Regions from separate parts of the Bacillus sp. FJAT-27231 genome, predicted to be linked through region 1. Evidence: riboswitches for the same ligand, from Rfam matches in the RefSeq annotation. Region 1 holds a riboswitch; the other holds the start of a gene.
The links. A riboswitch is a leader RNA that binds a small molecule or an ion and turns the genes downstream of it on or off. The one in region 1 is predicted to bind S-adenosylmethionine.
Positions count from the first base shown of each region.

Region 1 (7,469 bases):
TTTTTCATCACTTATTAGATTTATTAAGCGATGGAAGGTTTCTTGCCATTTATCTGCTGAAACATTTTTATTCCAATTTCGTAAATGAAACATATTAGCATTCACTTTAGCCTTTTTTATAATTTCTGCCCAATTCACTTGTATCCCTGATAAAAGGCCGATGGCTAAAAAATTTCCGTTAGGCTTTACACAATAAGCCAATGCATTTCCATCTGAACCCCCAACAGAGTCAATAGCAGCATCAGCGCCCATCCCATTAGTTAATTCCATAACGACTTCATTTAAGTCATGTTGAGATGTATCAATCACATAAGAAGCACCAAGATGAAGCAATTCCTCCATATACTTATTATTTCTAGTAACTGCAATCAACCGAAAATCTAAAACTTTCGATAATTGGGCAAAAACATGCCCAATAGAAGAACCGCATGCGTTAACCAATAAAACATCATCTGGTTTTAATTTTAAAACTTCGGTACATACTACCAATGCTGTAATTGGATTAATATACATCTGTGCTGCTGTAAAATCATCAATCGAATTAGGTATAGGAACCACAAATTCTGATGATGTTTTAACAAACTCTTGCCATGTACCTTCCCCTCGCAAAGGTAGAACACGTTGACCAATAAAATGATGGGAAACTAAAGGACCGACGTCTTCTATTATACCAACTCCCTCATATCCCGGAATATTTGGCAAAGAAACCCGATGAGAATATGACCCTCTAATCGGTATTAAGTCAGATGGATTGATAGGGCGAGCTAACATTCGAACAAGGACTTCATTATCTTTTGGTGGCTGAATACTTTTAGACTCCACTCTTACTACATCTCTAGGACTACCGAATTCATAGAATTTAATACATTTTGCATCCAACATTATGTCTCCTTCATATAAATCAGATTATTTAATTATATCCTCTTCACTTCAACTGCCTCGTCTAGATAGTCTACAACAATCTGGCCCTAAAATGGAAATAAGCGCTAATCCCTGCTACAGGAAAGCGCCCGATTGCTGAACAAATGAGATAGTGATGCCCCTAATGTTAATACTGCTATGAAGATTTCAATTGTAAACGCGCAATTTTCGAAAACCATTGTGATAAAACTTCCCACAAGCGAATGTTATTTCAATTAAAACCTTAAGTAGAATAGCGAAAGAGGCCTAATCGATTAAAACTTGTTAGATATTCGGTATTACACCTAGAAATGACGAAGTTAAAAAAAGTTTTGGGGACTAAAAACGGTCAGCCTCCCAAAAATAATGAACTAAATAATGATCTTATTATAAATTCAATAGGGACAGAAACAGAAAGCCAAGCTTCTGAATTAAAGCTAAGGTTCCAAATTTCCATACTTTCAAAGGCCATGACTGATGCACTAATACTTTACCTTTTTTAACAACTGGAGGACAGGCCCCATTAATTTAAAGTGGTGAAGTTCAGGCTTTCTTTTTTGTCGGGTATCCCATGAGAATAGCGATGATTCCACAGATTCCTATAAGGATTGGATAGAAAGAGTATGGAAGGATGCTCACTGGCGATATTCCGGCTACACTTGCAGCTGCCAATAATTGGGCTCCATATGGCAGAAGGCCTTGGGTCGAGCAGGAGAAAATATCTAATATACTCGCGGACTTTCGCGGCTCAATCCCATACTGATCAGCAATATTTTTTGCAAGCGGACCGGTGATTAAAATAGCAATCGTATTATTGGCCGTCGATAAATCCGTTAAGCCCACGAGACCGGCAATCCCAAATTCAGCACCCTTTTTTGATTTAATCCTTCGTGTCACAAGGTGAAGCAGAAAATCAATCCCGTCGTTAAATTTAATAACCTCCACCATTCCAGCTATTAATATCGCAAGAAAGGCGATTTCATACATGCCTGCCATGCCTTCACCAATCTTTTGCAAAAAGCTCATTACATGATAGCTGCCATCCGCTAAGCCTACAGCTCCGGCCAGAACAACCCCTAATGCCAAAACAAGGAAAACATTCATTCCAGCTAACGCAAAAATAATAACCAAAACATAAGGAACAATTTTCACCCAATTATAGTTTAAATGCTCTACTTGTGCCGTTTCACCCATTGTGATAGCGCCTAAAATAATGCCTGTAACAACAGCTGCCGGCAACACAATCCAAAAATTTACCTTAAATTTATCTTTCATTTGCGCACCTTGTGAACGAGTGGCAGTAATGGTGGTATCTGAAATAAAGGATAAATTATCGCCAAACATCGAACCGCCAATAATCGCCGCCATTATTAAAGCCATGGCAAGATCAGTATGCTCGCTTATCCCAACTCCAATTGGCGCCAGTGCAACAATCGTTCCCATTGATGTACCCATTGACAGGGAAATGAAGCAGGCAATGATGAACAAGCCTACGATAAGCAGGTTTTGCGGAACGACCGATAAAGCAAAGTTAACAGTGGAATCCACTGCCCCCATGCCTTTCGCTACCTCTGAAAAGGCTCCAGCCAAGAGAAAAATAACAACCATCAGCATGACATTTAAATTTCCTGCTCCTTGGCAAAAAATATCAACCTTTCTCGAAAACGATTCTTTTCGATTCATCGCCAGAGCCACAGCACCCGAAATGGCAATGGCTACAATGACAGGAAAGGCATAAAAATCACCTGTCATAACCCCTGAACCAATAAATAAAATCAAAAAAACAACAAATGGGATTAGCGCCCATGGATTTCCTTTCTTCATGGTTCCACCTCCAAAAAATAAAAAAGGGCACGTCTTTTGTCCAGTTTTGCCCCGAAAAAAGGCCTCTTCTTGAAACAACAAGAAGAGGCCTTATATCTATAAAACACCCCTCTTATCTAGCAAGCCTTTGCTTGCTGGATTTGGCACAGCAACTTAATCACTAAGTTCCGCTGCCGAGATCTCATCGGGCCAGCCCCTCCATCTCTCTTGATAAGAAGAAAATATCTTATTCATTTGTCACAGTAAATAAAAGACTACAAGATTTTTATTCCTTTATCAACAAAATTTTTATGGATATTTTTGGATGACGAATGGAAGATTATATTAGGGCTTAAAAGGATAAACGTTACTGAAAATTTTTACTCCAGTCAACCATCAAAAGTATTATAAAATAACAAAGGAGGTTGTTTTATGTCAAACTTTCATAAACAAAAAATTGTAAACAGCGTTCCGTAAAAAAGCTATTCGTAACGTCTATATTTGACCATAAATACCATTCCAAGAATAGGTCCAATCGCTAATACCGAAAAGACCCACTCCCAACCAACGATTCTCTGAATAATAGGGATTAGATTAATAGAAAATATAGTAATCAGGAAACCAATACACATTTGAAAAGTAAGGGCTGTACCTACATAATCAACTTCAGCTATTTCTGAAACTGCTGCAGAAAATTGGGCGGAATCAGATATGACAGACATCCCCCAAACAATGGCGATTATTAGAGTTAGCCAAATAAATTGTCCAAATGTAAAACCTATTACTATTGAACAGGCAGCACTGATCAGCATAGAAATAATCGTTAAATTGGCTCTTCCTATTTTATCTGAGATTAGTCCACCTGCTATACATCCAATCCCTCCTGCAATTCCTATTGAAATAAAAGAGGATAACGCAATGAACCAATGAGGAATTCCTGGTGAATAGGTTGAGAAACTAGCTGCCAAAAAGGAAGGAAGCCATGTCCACATCGCATATAATTCCCACATATGACCAAAATAACCGTAATTCGCGAGCATTACCGGTTTATTCACTACTACTTTTTTTATTAATTTTAACGAAAAAGGCAATCTTTTCGATTTTACTGGAGCATCTTCTAAAATAAACGCGACAACTAGAGCCGATAATAAAGCCAAAATTGAACTACAAATGATCACGAATTTCCAATTTAACGAAGAAAAAAATATCACAACAAAATGAGGTAATGATGACCCTAATGTTAAGGCTGCTATTAAGATTCCAATTGCAAATCCGCGATTTTTTGGAAACCATTGTGATAAAATTTTCACAGCTACTGGGTATACACCAGCGAGTGTTATGCCGGTTAAAACCCTAAGTAGAATACCGAAAAAAGCGGAATCAACTAGAATAAGTGAAGCATTCAATATTGCACCTAGACATGCTGAAATTGCGAAAACTTTTCGGGGATTAAAACGGTCAGCCACCCCAAAATATGAACTGAATAATGATCCTATTACAAATCCGATAGGAACAGAAGCAGAAAGCCAAGCTTCTGAATTGGAACTAAGGTTCCAAACTTCAATTAGTTCGGGGGCAATCACTGATGCACTAAACCACAAGCTTAAAGCACACAATTCTGATAATCCAATCCACGCCAATGCTCTCCAAGAACTTTGAATCATAATATCCCCCCTCTTAAATAAAGCTGAATAATATGTTTTACAAAAAGAAAAAGAACCTCCAGTTTGCTTATATAAAACCGATTTGAAGTCAATCTTCACAGATCTCTGCCTGGTCAGCTACATGAACTTTGCGGGCAATATTACGTCTTCCTTCCCCCTCTCTCTTTGATGTCTTCCAGCAGTCCTTTCCAGACAAACACTGATTCTCTGGGGACCATCGTGTAAGCCAGCACTTCTTTCGATCCGTCTTCACAAATGCCAGCAGCTGTGATAAGGTTGAGACTTTTAAAACCAAGCTTTTTTTAAGAGGCTTATACCAAGTTGGATTTCCTCATCAGAAAGATTACTGAAACCAAGCTTAATAACTGGTTGATCAGAATGATTGTTAACGACGTATAGTGAGATAGGATACACTTTAACACCATAAGCGGAAGCCTGTTTGATGAGCCATTCTTCTGAACGATTCGTGTGTACTTTGACTAATAAGTACAAACCAGACTGTTCGCCAATAATAGATATACTTTGCTTGAACTCTTTTTTTAACAATGATACTAAGTGCTGCATCTTTCGTTTATAAACAAGACGCATACGCTTAATATGACGATTCCATTCTCCCTCTTCCATGAACTTAGCCATTGTGAGTTGGCTAAGAAGTGAAGTGGTGCTCTCGAAATGACGGAAGTGATTTTTATAACGATCTAATAGCGGTTGTGGGAGCACCATATAACTTAAACGGATCCCTGGAAGGAAACACTTCGAAAAGTTCCCCAGATAAATAACCCTTGTGGCATCAAGGGAAGCAAGAGCTGGAAATGGCCGTTGTGTGTAACGAAATTCGCTGTCATAATCGTCTTCGATAATATATCCCTGTATACTGGCAGCCCAATGAATAAGCATTTGCCGCTGTTGAATGGACATACTTACCCCCATTGGGCTCTGATGGGAAGGCGTTACATAGATTAATCGTGATGTCATTTGTTCTAATTGGGTGAAATCGGCTCCTGTTTCATAAACTGGCAAGGTTTCAAGCAAAAAGCGATGGAAATGAAAAGCTTCCCTTGCACCATCATATCCAGGGTCCTCTACTACGACACTTTCGAAATCATCTTTCAGTATATGGCCAAGGTATATGAGCATCTGCTGGGTACTGCTGCCGATAATAACCGCATTTGCCTCTGCTTTTACTCCCCTCGATTGAAACAAATACGCAGCAATCTGTTCTCGCACGCATATCTCCCCAAAAGGCTCTCCATATTGAAAGCTCTCTTGTAATGCTAATACCTGGTTAGCGATTCTTCTCCAGACTTTTAGAGGGAAGTGAGATTGATCTACAGCATCGGCCCGGAAATTGACGAGGACAGGCGGTACCGGCTCGGTTTGCCCTTTATTATGGGAATACAGCTCTTCCTGAACCAAAACAGGCTCCAACTCATTTGCAAAATAACCTTTTCGCCCTTCTCCACGAATATAGCCTTCAGCTACCAGCTGTTCGTAAGCCATTAATGTGGTATTGCGGCTTACGTGAAGGGAGTTTGCAAGTTGACGAATAGGAGGCAGTTGTTCATCAGCCTGTATGTCACCTTGCTCAATAAATAATTTAAATTGCTCGTAGATTTGTTTGTATTTAGGAGAGTTATTTTTAAAAGTAAAAATAGTATTTTTCATTTACTGCCCTTCTGACATGTATAGTTGTTTAATATTGTACCTTTTTTAATGTCAGTTTGTATAATACTATTTTTTTAGCGGGTGTTATGTTGAATACTTCACATTACGGCATTCAACATTCACATTACAATTAAGGAGGAGTTCAACCATGTATATCCCTAAATATTTTAAAGAAACTTCTATGGATGAAATTGAAGAATTTATCCAAAAACATTCATTTGGTACCCTTGTTACCACTAAACAGGGCAGGCCCATTGCTACCCATATTCCTTTATATTTAGAAAAGGATGTAGATGAGGGTAACTATTACATTACAGGACATATGGCTTATGGTAATCCTCAATGGAGAACATTTGAGGAATCCAAAGAAGTTTTAGTTATGTATCAGGGACCGCATGCTTATATATCATCTTCTTGGTACAATCACGAAAATGTCCCTACATGGGATTATCAAGCTGTCCATATATATGGAAAAGCAGAAATATTGCCAAAGGACGAGTTAATAGAAGCGCTTAGCAAAATGCTGTATAAATATGAAGGGCACCGTGAAGATCCAGTTTTATGGAACAAGCTTTCTCCTGAGTTGTTAGAGGCTGAATTAAAGGGCATCACTGGTTTCAAAATAAAAGTACAAGAAGTTCAGGCTGCATATAAGCTAAGTCAAAACCATGATGAAGAGGATCAAAAAAATATTATTAGTAAGCTGTATGAAGAAAATGATCCAAACGCACATCAGTTGGCCGATACGATGATGAAAAGCTGGAAGCATGCTGACTAAGGATTTTTTTACGCTTCTAATTGTAAATATGGTATGTCCGGATAAAAACTACTGATTCAGAGCAGTTCTTTCTTTTCAAAGGTTTTGTAATGAGATTACAGACGAATTGTTATCAAAAAATAGGACTGATAATGCCTGTTATTAACCCGAATGTCATGCTCACTGTCCTGCATTTTTTGCTTAACACGGATGGAATGCTAACAATAGACGTGAAGAAAAGCATGCCAATGACGGTTCCTGCACCAAATATGAGGATATAGATGGCCGCTCCCCCGATAAGTGCTCATTCTCAAGAGGACCATAGCGCCGCTTCCTGCTAGTCCATGGACCAAGCCAATGAACATGGAACCCAAATACGCAGTGTTTCTATGCCTACATTTATAGTCATGTTTCCCATTATTTTGGCAGGAATGACGTTTTTAATGATTCCTTAGAAACCGCTGGCAACCGCACTATCATTTCTATTAAAAAATAGGCCTCTGCACCTTATAACCTGAATTTTCGATAGTTACTTATTACAAATATTTACTTTTTATCGGAAAAAACTTTCTTTTTTTAAGTTATGTAGTCGAATTAACCAGCAAATAACATACATTCTTATATTGATTCCTTTAAAACCATCATATATCATAATTCTTATATGTTAAGGTTATATATAT
Region 1 is NZ_LFZU01000001.1:1,575,693-1,583,161, reverse strand. Features, by position in the region: gene AC623_RS07485 (zinc-dependent alcohol dehydrogenase family protein) at 1-879, opposite strand, end outside; gene AC623_RS07480 (Na+/H+ antiporter NhaC family protein) at 1,444-2,724, opposite strand; SAM riboswitch class I at 2,834-2,941, opposite strand; gene AC623_RS07475 (MFS transporter) at 3,186-4,367, opposite strand; partial or broken gene AC623_RS20960 (transposase) at 4,459-4,633, opposite strand; gene pdxR (MocR-like pyridoxine biosynthesis transcription factor PdxR) at 4,653-6,032, opposite strand; gene AC623_RS07465 (FMN-binding negative transcriptional regulator) at 6,181-6,810, shown strand.

Region 2 (7,469 bases), 220 kb from region 1:
TTAATATTAGCGAAAAGCGAAGATCAAATTAGAAGACTGGAGTCCATCCTAGAGACGATGGATACGATTGAAATTGTCAAGTTAAGAGAGCCGAAGCTCAGAGACCGCATGGCTGTAAGGCATGGGCGCTATATTCAGCGAGATGCAGATGACAAAAAAACATTCCGTTTTGTCCGTGATGAACTTGGACTTCTCGTTGATTTTATGGCAGAATTGTATAAAATGGAAGGACACAAATTAATTGGTATCCGCGGCATGCCAAGAGTCGGGAAAACCGAATCGATTGTGGCAGCGAGTGTGTGTGCTAATAAGAGATGGCTGTTCGTTTCATCAACGATGATTAAACAAACGGTTCGTGATCAACTAATTCGGGATGAATATAATCCGAATCATCTTTTTATTATGGATGGAGTTGTGTCAACCAAGCGGGCTAGCGAAAAACACTGGCAGCTTGTTCGGGAAATTATGAGACTGCCTGCAGTTAAAGTGATAGAGCATCCAGATATTTTTGTCCAAAACAGTGAATATAGTTTGGAGGACTTTGATTATATTATTGAACTTCGTCATCATCCTGATGAAGAAATTACATACGAACCGGTAGAAAAAAACAACATGTTTCAGGATATGGACTTTGGTGGGTTTAACTTTTAATTATGGAAGGTGTTATGGGTGACAGAATTAGGAAACCGCTTAAGAGAAGCACGAGAAGCAAAAGGACTGTCCTTAGCAGATGTACAAGAAATGACAAAGATTCAGAAGCGTTATTTAAATGGTATCGAAGAAGGCAATTACGATATGATGCCTGGCAAGTTCTATGTTCGGGCATTTATTAAGCAGTACGCAGAGGCCGTTGGACTTGATCCTGAGCAATTGTTTGAAGAATATAAGAGTGAGATTCCGTCTTCTTATGAAGATGAAATTCCACAAAGAGCGACAAAGGTAGAGAAAGTACGATCAACAGTGCCGGCTGAATCCTCGAAAATTCTCGAATATTTGCCGAGAATTTTAGTGACAGCTTTCGTTGTGGGAGCTCTCTTTCTAGTCTGGTTCCTTATTCCAAAAAGCGATTCTAACGATAAAGCGGTGAAAGAAGAAACAGTTGTGGAGCAGCCGAAAGAACAAGAGAACGAGAAAAAAGTAGCGAAAGAAAAAGAAGAACCAAAAAAAGAAACAAAGAAAGAAGAGAAAGTTCAAGAACCAGCCAAACCTAAGCAAACGTTAACGGCGATAGGTGTGAGCGGCAGAAAAGCAACGTATGAGCTGCAAAACGCAGAAAAATTCGAAGTAACTATTCTATCTAAAGGAGAAACATGGATAGGCGTAACAGACGGAAGTGGGAAAAGCTATTATAACAATATGTTGGCAAAAGGACAGTCACAAACATTTGATTTAACAGGCCAAACATCCGCGAAAATTGTCGTTGGTTTTGCACCTGACACAGAAATCAAAGTGAATGGCGAAACGCTGACATATCAGCTCCCAGCTGCCAAGCAGGTGAGACAGGATGTTATTATTCAAGCGAAACCGGCTGAACAATAATTCGGCAGTTTTTTCGGATAGCTTCTGAACAAAGTTGTTCGTCGATAGAATAGTTGGAGGGTCCATTGTGAATTTACCGAATAAGATTACTGTTTCAAGAATTTTAATGATTCCCTTGTTTTTGGTGATCATGCTCGTTGATTTTAATTGGGGGAACGTGACAGTGTTTGGAACAACTATGCCAGCCGCCCACTTTTGGGGAGCAATGTTGTTCATTTTAGCTTCGACAACCGATTGGATTGACGGCTATTATGCAAGAAAGCTGAATTTGGTCACAAACTTGGGCAAGTTTTTAGATCCACTCGCAGATAAATTGCTTGTTTCGGCAGCACTAATTGTGCTCGTCGACTTTAATTTGGCTGCTTCTTGGATCGTCATTATCATTATCAGCCGCGAGTTTGCTGTAACGGGACTGCGATTAATTCTAGCGGGAGAGGGAGAAGTAGTAGCAGCCAATATGCTTGGAAAAATTAAGACGTGGGCACAAATCATTGCGATTGCCGCTTTATTGCTTCACAATGCTCCATTTGAGTCTCTAGGAATTCCATTTGCAGATATTGCTCTTTGGGTTGCGGCATTCTTTACTATTTGGTCTGGATGGGATTATTTCTATCTTAACCGAGGCGTGTTTAAACATTCAAAATAAGAGAAAAAGCTGTTCCGAAGTAAAGAGTCTCGTCATCTATAGGATTTAACGTCTAACACGATGCTATAGAGAAGAGGCTCCCACTGTTGGAGCAGCTTTATTTTTAGGAAAGCCCTGTTACAGGGAGTGCTAATAATGGATGCATTCTCAAATTCCTCGCATTTAAATGAAGAGGGGGACGATCATGCCTTGTGTACATGAATTCGGCATACTGGATGCGGTTGATAGCCGGAAAAACTACGATGATTATGATCCTCAGAAATACAATTGTATTTCTGTTGATGATGATCTTATCTTTGATTTAAATGAACAATTAGCAACGATGAAAACCTACTTTCATTCGCTTAATCGTCCAGAATATGGATTAGCTTATTGTGGGATAACGATTATTCCGCCTGAATCTTTATCCTTGTTTTATGATGTAGTGACATCCTCAACGTCTTTTAACGAATCCGCCGGTCTTAATGAGCTGGCCTCGAAAATTATACGGGCTGCAAAAGAAAAGAGGTATATGATACATTATGGGATTTGAACTTCATGCTAAGTTCATTCTTTGTTAGATTAGCAGAGGGGTAGTTTTGAGAAAGTCCTCATACATAGCGTTTCCCTTGATTATTATCAACTATCAACTTTAGGAAAGAGAAGGGATGAGAAGAATGAATGCAGAAATTATTGCAGTTGGCTCTGAGCTGCTGCTTGGACAAATTACAAATACAAACGCCCAGTTTCTTTCCCAGCAGTTAGCGGAAATCGGCATTAATGTTTATTACCATACCGTGGTTGGCGATAACGGCAACCGTGTCCTTGATGCCATTAAGGAAGCTGAAAAAAGGGCGGATTTGCTGATCTTTACAGGGGGGCTCGGTCCAACAAAAGATGATTTAACAAAAGAAGTCATTGCTTCTCATATCGGCCGTCCGCTCGTATACAATGAAGAGGCACTAAAGAGCATCGAGAGTTATTTTATTAGAACAAAACGCCCTATGACACCAAACAATAAAAAGCAGGCGCTCGTTATGGAAGGAAGTCTTGTTCTGCCAAACGATCATGGCATGGCGCCAGGAATGATGGTAAAAGGAGAAAACCATTGTTACATACTTTTGCCGGGACCGCCTCGAGAAATGCAGCCGATGTTTACTCAATATGCCAAGCCAGCCTTGTTAGATGTACTCGAGAAAGTGGAGAAGATTGAGTCACGGGTTCTAAGGTTTTTTGGTATCGGTGAATCTGCTTTGGAAACAGAAGTGGAGGATTTATTGCTTGCCCAGCAAAACCCAACGATTGCGCCGCTTGCGGGAGATGGAGAGGTAACACTCCGAATTACAGCCAAGCATGAGTCAGAAGAGACGGCCTTGCAAATGATCAAAGAAGCAGAAGAAAAAATTCTTCGTCGGGTTGGTGACTATTTTTACGGATATAATGATACAACGATTGCCCGGGAACTAGCAGAGCGCTTAAAGGAAACGTCTCATACGCTGGCAGCGGCTGAAAGTTTAACAGGAGGGCTGTTCCAAAGTGAAATGACAGCTGTTCCGGGAGCAAGTACTTTTTTCAATGGAGGCATTGTCTGCTATTCTAATCAGGCAAAGGAGAAGCTTGTAAATGTGAAAAAAGAAACACTTGCAAGTCATGGAGCTATTAGTGAGGAGTGTGCTCTTGAACTGGCAGAGAACGTCCGCCAGCTTCTAGACGCTGACTTCGGTATTAGCTTTACAGGTGTGGCTGGACCTGATGAGGCGGAAGGACAACCGCCTGGCACTGTTTGGATTGGGCTTGCTTCCAAGTATAAACAACCAAGAGCGTTTAAGCTTGACTTGGCAGGGAGTCGTGCTGGAATCAGAAAACGTTCCGTTAAATACGCATGTCATTATTTGCTAGCGGAACTTGCTGAAGATAAGTGAAAAAATTCCGAATATTATTGACTAATCTGATCAATAAGCTATATAATGAGAAACAAGGTTTAGTCATGACTTAATTAAATATAAGTACTCTTATTGAGAGCGGCGGAGGGATTAGGCCCGATGAAGCCCGGCAACCTTCAGACAATTGTCTGAGACGGTGCTAATTCCTGCAGGTAGACGAACCTGAAAGATAAGAGGAGGATCCTATAACAAACCCTCTTCTTCATAAGAAGAGGTTTTTTATATTCCTCGAATCACAAATATTTTATTAAATACATTAGGAGGGTTTGACAATGACGAACAACTGGAATAAAGAAACGATTTTACTTCACGGGGGACAGGTGCCTGATCCGGTCACGGGTGCACGCGCTGTTCCAATTTATGAAACGACTTCTTTTGTTTTTGAAGATACGGATCATGCCAATGCTTTATTTGCTTTACAAAAGCCAGGAAACATCTATACACGTATTACGAACCCAACAGTAGACGTGTTTGAAAAGCGTGTCGCTCTCTTGGAAAAAGGGGCAGCTGCCGTAGCGCTTTCTTCTGGAATGGCAGCTATCTCTTTTTCAATCTTAAACTTGGCCCATGCCGGAGATGAAATTGTAGCGGCAGCTAATTTATATGGAGGTACATACAATCTTTTTGCTAATACGCTTCCTAAATACGGAATTAATGTAAAATTTGTTGATTCGACTGATCCGGAGAACTTCCGCAAAGCGATTACACCAAAAACAAAAGCCCTTTTTGGTGAAATTATCGGTAATCCATCTTTAAATGTGTTGGATGTAGAAAAAGTAGCAGATATCGCTCATGAAAACGGTATTCCGCTTATCGTAGATAATACATTTGCTTCACCATATGGTGCTAACCCGCTTACAAGAGGAGCAGATATTGTCGTTCATTCTGCTACGAAGTGGATCAGCGGCCACGGAACAGTTATTGGTGGAGTAGTAGTAGACGGAGGAACGTTTGACTGGAATAGTGAGAAGTTTCCTGGCTTTACAGAGCCAGACGAATCCTATAACGGACTAAGATTTGCTGACCTTGAAGGACCAGCATTCGCTATTAAACTACGTGTTCAGCTGTTGAGAGATTTCGGCCCTTCTTTAAGTGCTCATAGCGCATTCTTGCTGCTTCAAGGATTAGAGACGCTGCATTTGCGTATTCAACGTCACCATGAAAATACACTTGCGATTGTAGATTATTTGAACAATCATCCGGCGGTGGAGTGGGTATCTCATCCAAGCCTTGCAGACCATCCATCCCATGAATTAGCGAAAAAGTATTTAAATAATACATTTGGCTCGATCGTCGTGTTCGGTATTAAAGGCGGACGGGAAGCAGGCAAAAAAGTGATTGACAACATTAAGCTTTGGTCACACGTAGCCAACGTTGGGGACGGCAAATCATTAATTATTCATCCGGCTTCTACAACTCACCAGCAGCTAAGCAGTGAAGATTTAGCAAAGTCAGGCACAAAAGAAGAAATGATTCGTTTGTCAATTGGATTGGAATCGACAGAAGACTTGATTGCTGATTTAAATCAGGCGATTGAAAAAGCAACGGGCGTAGCGGTCGAGGGCTAATAGGAACTAGAGTAAAATAGAAAGTTTTATAGGCTAAACATTATCTTCTCCTGCTTCTTTATGATAAAATAAAGAGGCAGGAGTTACTTTTTTCTTCTCTTTTTTCCGCTATCTCTTCTTCTTTTTTTCTAGTTTTTTATCCTAATTCTTTTTTCTTTCGGAAACAAAAAAACCGAATAAATGTTCGCTTTTTGCTTGAAATTATCTCAATAAAGAGGTATAGTTAGTATAGGTTCTGAAACAACATGTCTACGTGCATTTATTTAATAGATTGCCAATTTTAAGGAGGAATTTTAGTGAACGATCGTCAAGCAGCATTGGATATGGCCTTAAAGCAAATTGAAAAACAATTTGGTAAAGGGTCTATCATGAAATTAGGAGAACAAACGGATCGGAAGATTTCCACAAGCCCAAGCGGATCGCTCGCTCTTGATGCAGCACTTGGTGTAGGTGGTTATCCACGCGGTCGTATTATTGAAATCTATGGTCCGGAAAGCTCTGGTAAAACAACTGTAGCACTTCATGCTATTGCTGAAGTACAGGCATCTGGCGGTCAAGCTGCTTTTATCGATGCGGAGCATGCGCTTGATCCTGTATATGCTCAGAAACTAGGAGTGAATATTGATGAGTTGCTCCTTTCGCAGCCAGATACAGGGGAACAGGCACTTGAAATTGCTGAAGCTCTTGTACGCAGCGGTGCTATCGATATCCTTGTTATCGATTCAGTCGCTGCTCTCGTACCGAAGGCGGAGATCGAAGGGGAAATGGGGGATTCCCACGTCGGTTTACAGGCGCGTTTAATGTCACAGGCTCTTCGTAAATTGTCTGGTGCCATCAATAAGTCCAAAACGATTGCGATCTTTATTAACCAGATTCGTGAGAAAGTCGGAATAATGTTTGGAAACCCTGAAACAACACCTGGAGGACGTGCACTAAAATTCTATAGCTCCGTCCGTTTGGAAGTTCGTCGTGCGGAAGCATTAAAACAAGGGAACGAAATTGTAGGAAATAAAACAAAAATTAAAGTAGTGAAAAATAAAGTAGCCCCTCCGTTTCGTGTAGCGGAAGTCGATATCATGTATGGAGAAGGAATCTCCAGAGAAGGTGAAATTATCGATATGGGTTCGGAAGTAGATATTGTGCAAAAAAGTGGTGCATGGTACTCATATAATGAAGAGCGCGTAGGGCAAGGTCGTGAAAACGCTAAGCAGTTCTTAAAGGAAAATCCGGCTATTCGCCAGGAGATTATGATGAAGATCCGCCAGCATTATGGGCTGGATGCAGATTTTGTGGAAACGAATGAAGAAGAAGCAACAGAGGAGTTTAGCTTGCTTGACGAATAATCATGAGGAGCGGTGTCAAGGGGACATCGCTCTTTTGTTTTTATCTGTGTAGGGAGAAAGCAGTTGCTGGGGATGAAACCCTTGACAAGAAATTTTCACAACTATAAAATTGAGATGTATATTTTACATTTTTTTCTCTTAAAAATGGAAATTAGAAGCTGTATATTGAAATGTTGACACAATGTACCAGCCGACATGTTAAAAGCATGACAAAAGTTCATAGCAAGAGGAGGTGAAAGGATGGAACCCATTACAATCATCTCCATTTTGCTTGGCCTAATCGTCGGTGTAGTTGTTGGCTATTTTGTTCGAAAATCCATTGCAGAATCAAAGATTGCAGGAGCTAAAAGTGCTGCAGATCAAATTATTGACGATGCGAAACGTGAGGCAGAAGCGCTAAAGAAAGAGGCCCTGCTTGAAGCAAAGGATGAAATTCATAAGCTTCGTACAG
Region 2 is NZ_LFZU01000001.1:1,353,387-1,360,855, forward strand. Features, by position in the region: gene AC623_RS06440 (YmfK family protein) at 1-651, shown strand, start outside; gene AC623_RS06445 (helix-turn-helix domain-containing protein) at 670-1,539, shown strand; gene pgsA (CDP-diacylglycerol--glycerol-3-phosphate 3-phosphatidyltransferase) at 1,607-2,185, shown strand; gene AC623_RS06455 (hypothetical protein) at 2,370-2,717, shown strand; gene AC623_RS06460 (competence/damage-inducible protein A) at 2,842-4,086, shown strand; SAM riboswitch class I at 4,174-4,283, shown strand; gene AC623_RS06465 (O-acetylhomoserine aminocarboxypropyltransferase/cysteine synthase family protein) at 4,380-5,675, shown strand; gene recA (recombinase RecA) at 5,972-7,018, shown strand; gene rny (ribonuclease Y) at 7,259-7,469, shown strand, end outside.
Region 2: linked by a shared signal. The riboswitch ahead of AC623_RS06465 (O-acetylhomoserine aminocarboxypropyltransferase/cysteine synthase family protein) and the one ahead of AC623_RS07480 (Na+/H+ antiporter NhaC family protein) in region 1 are both predicted to bind S-adenosylmethionine.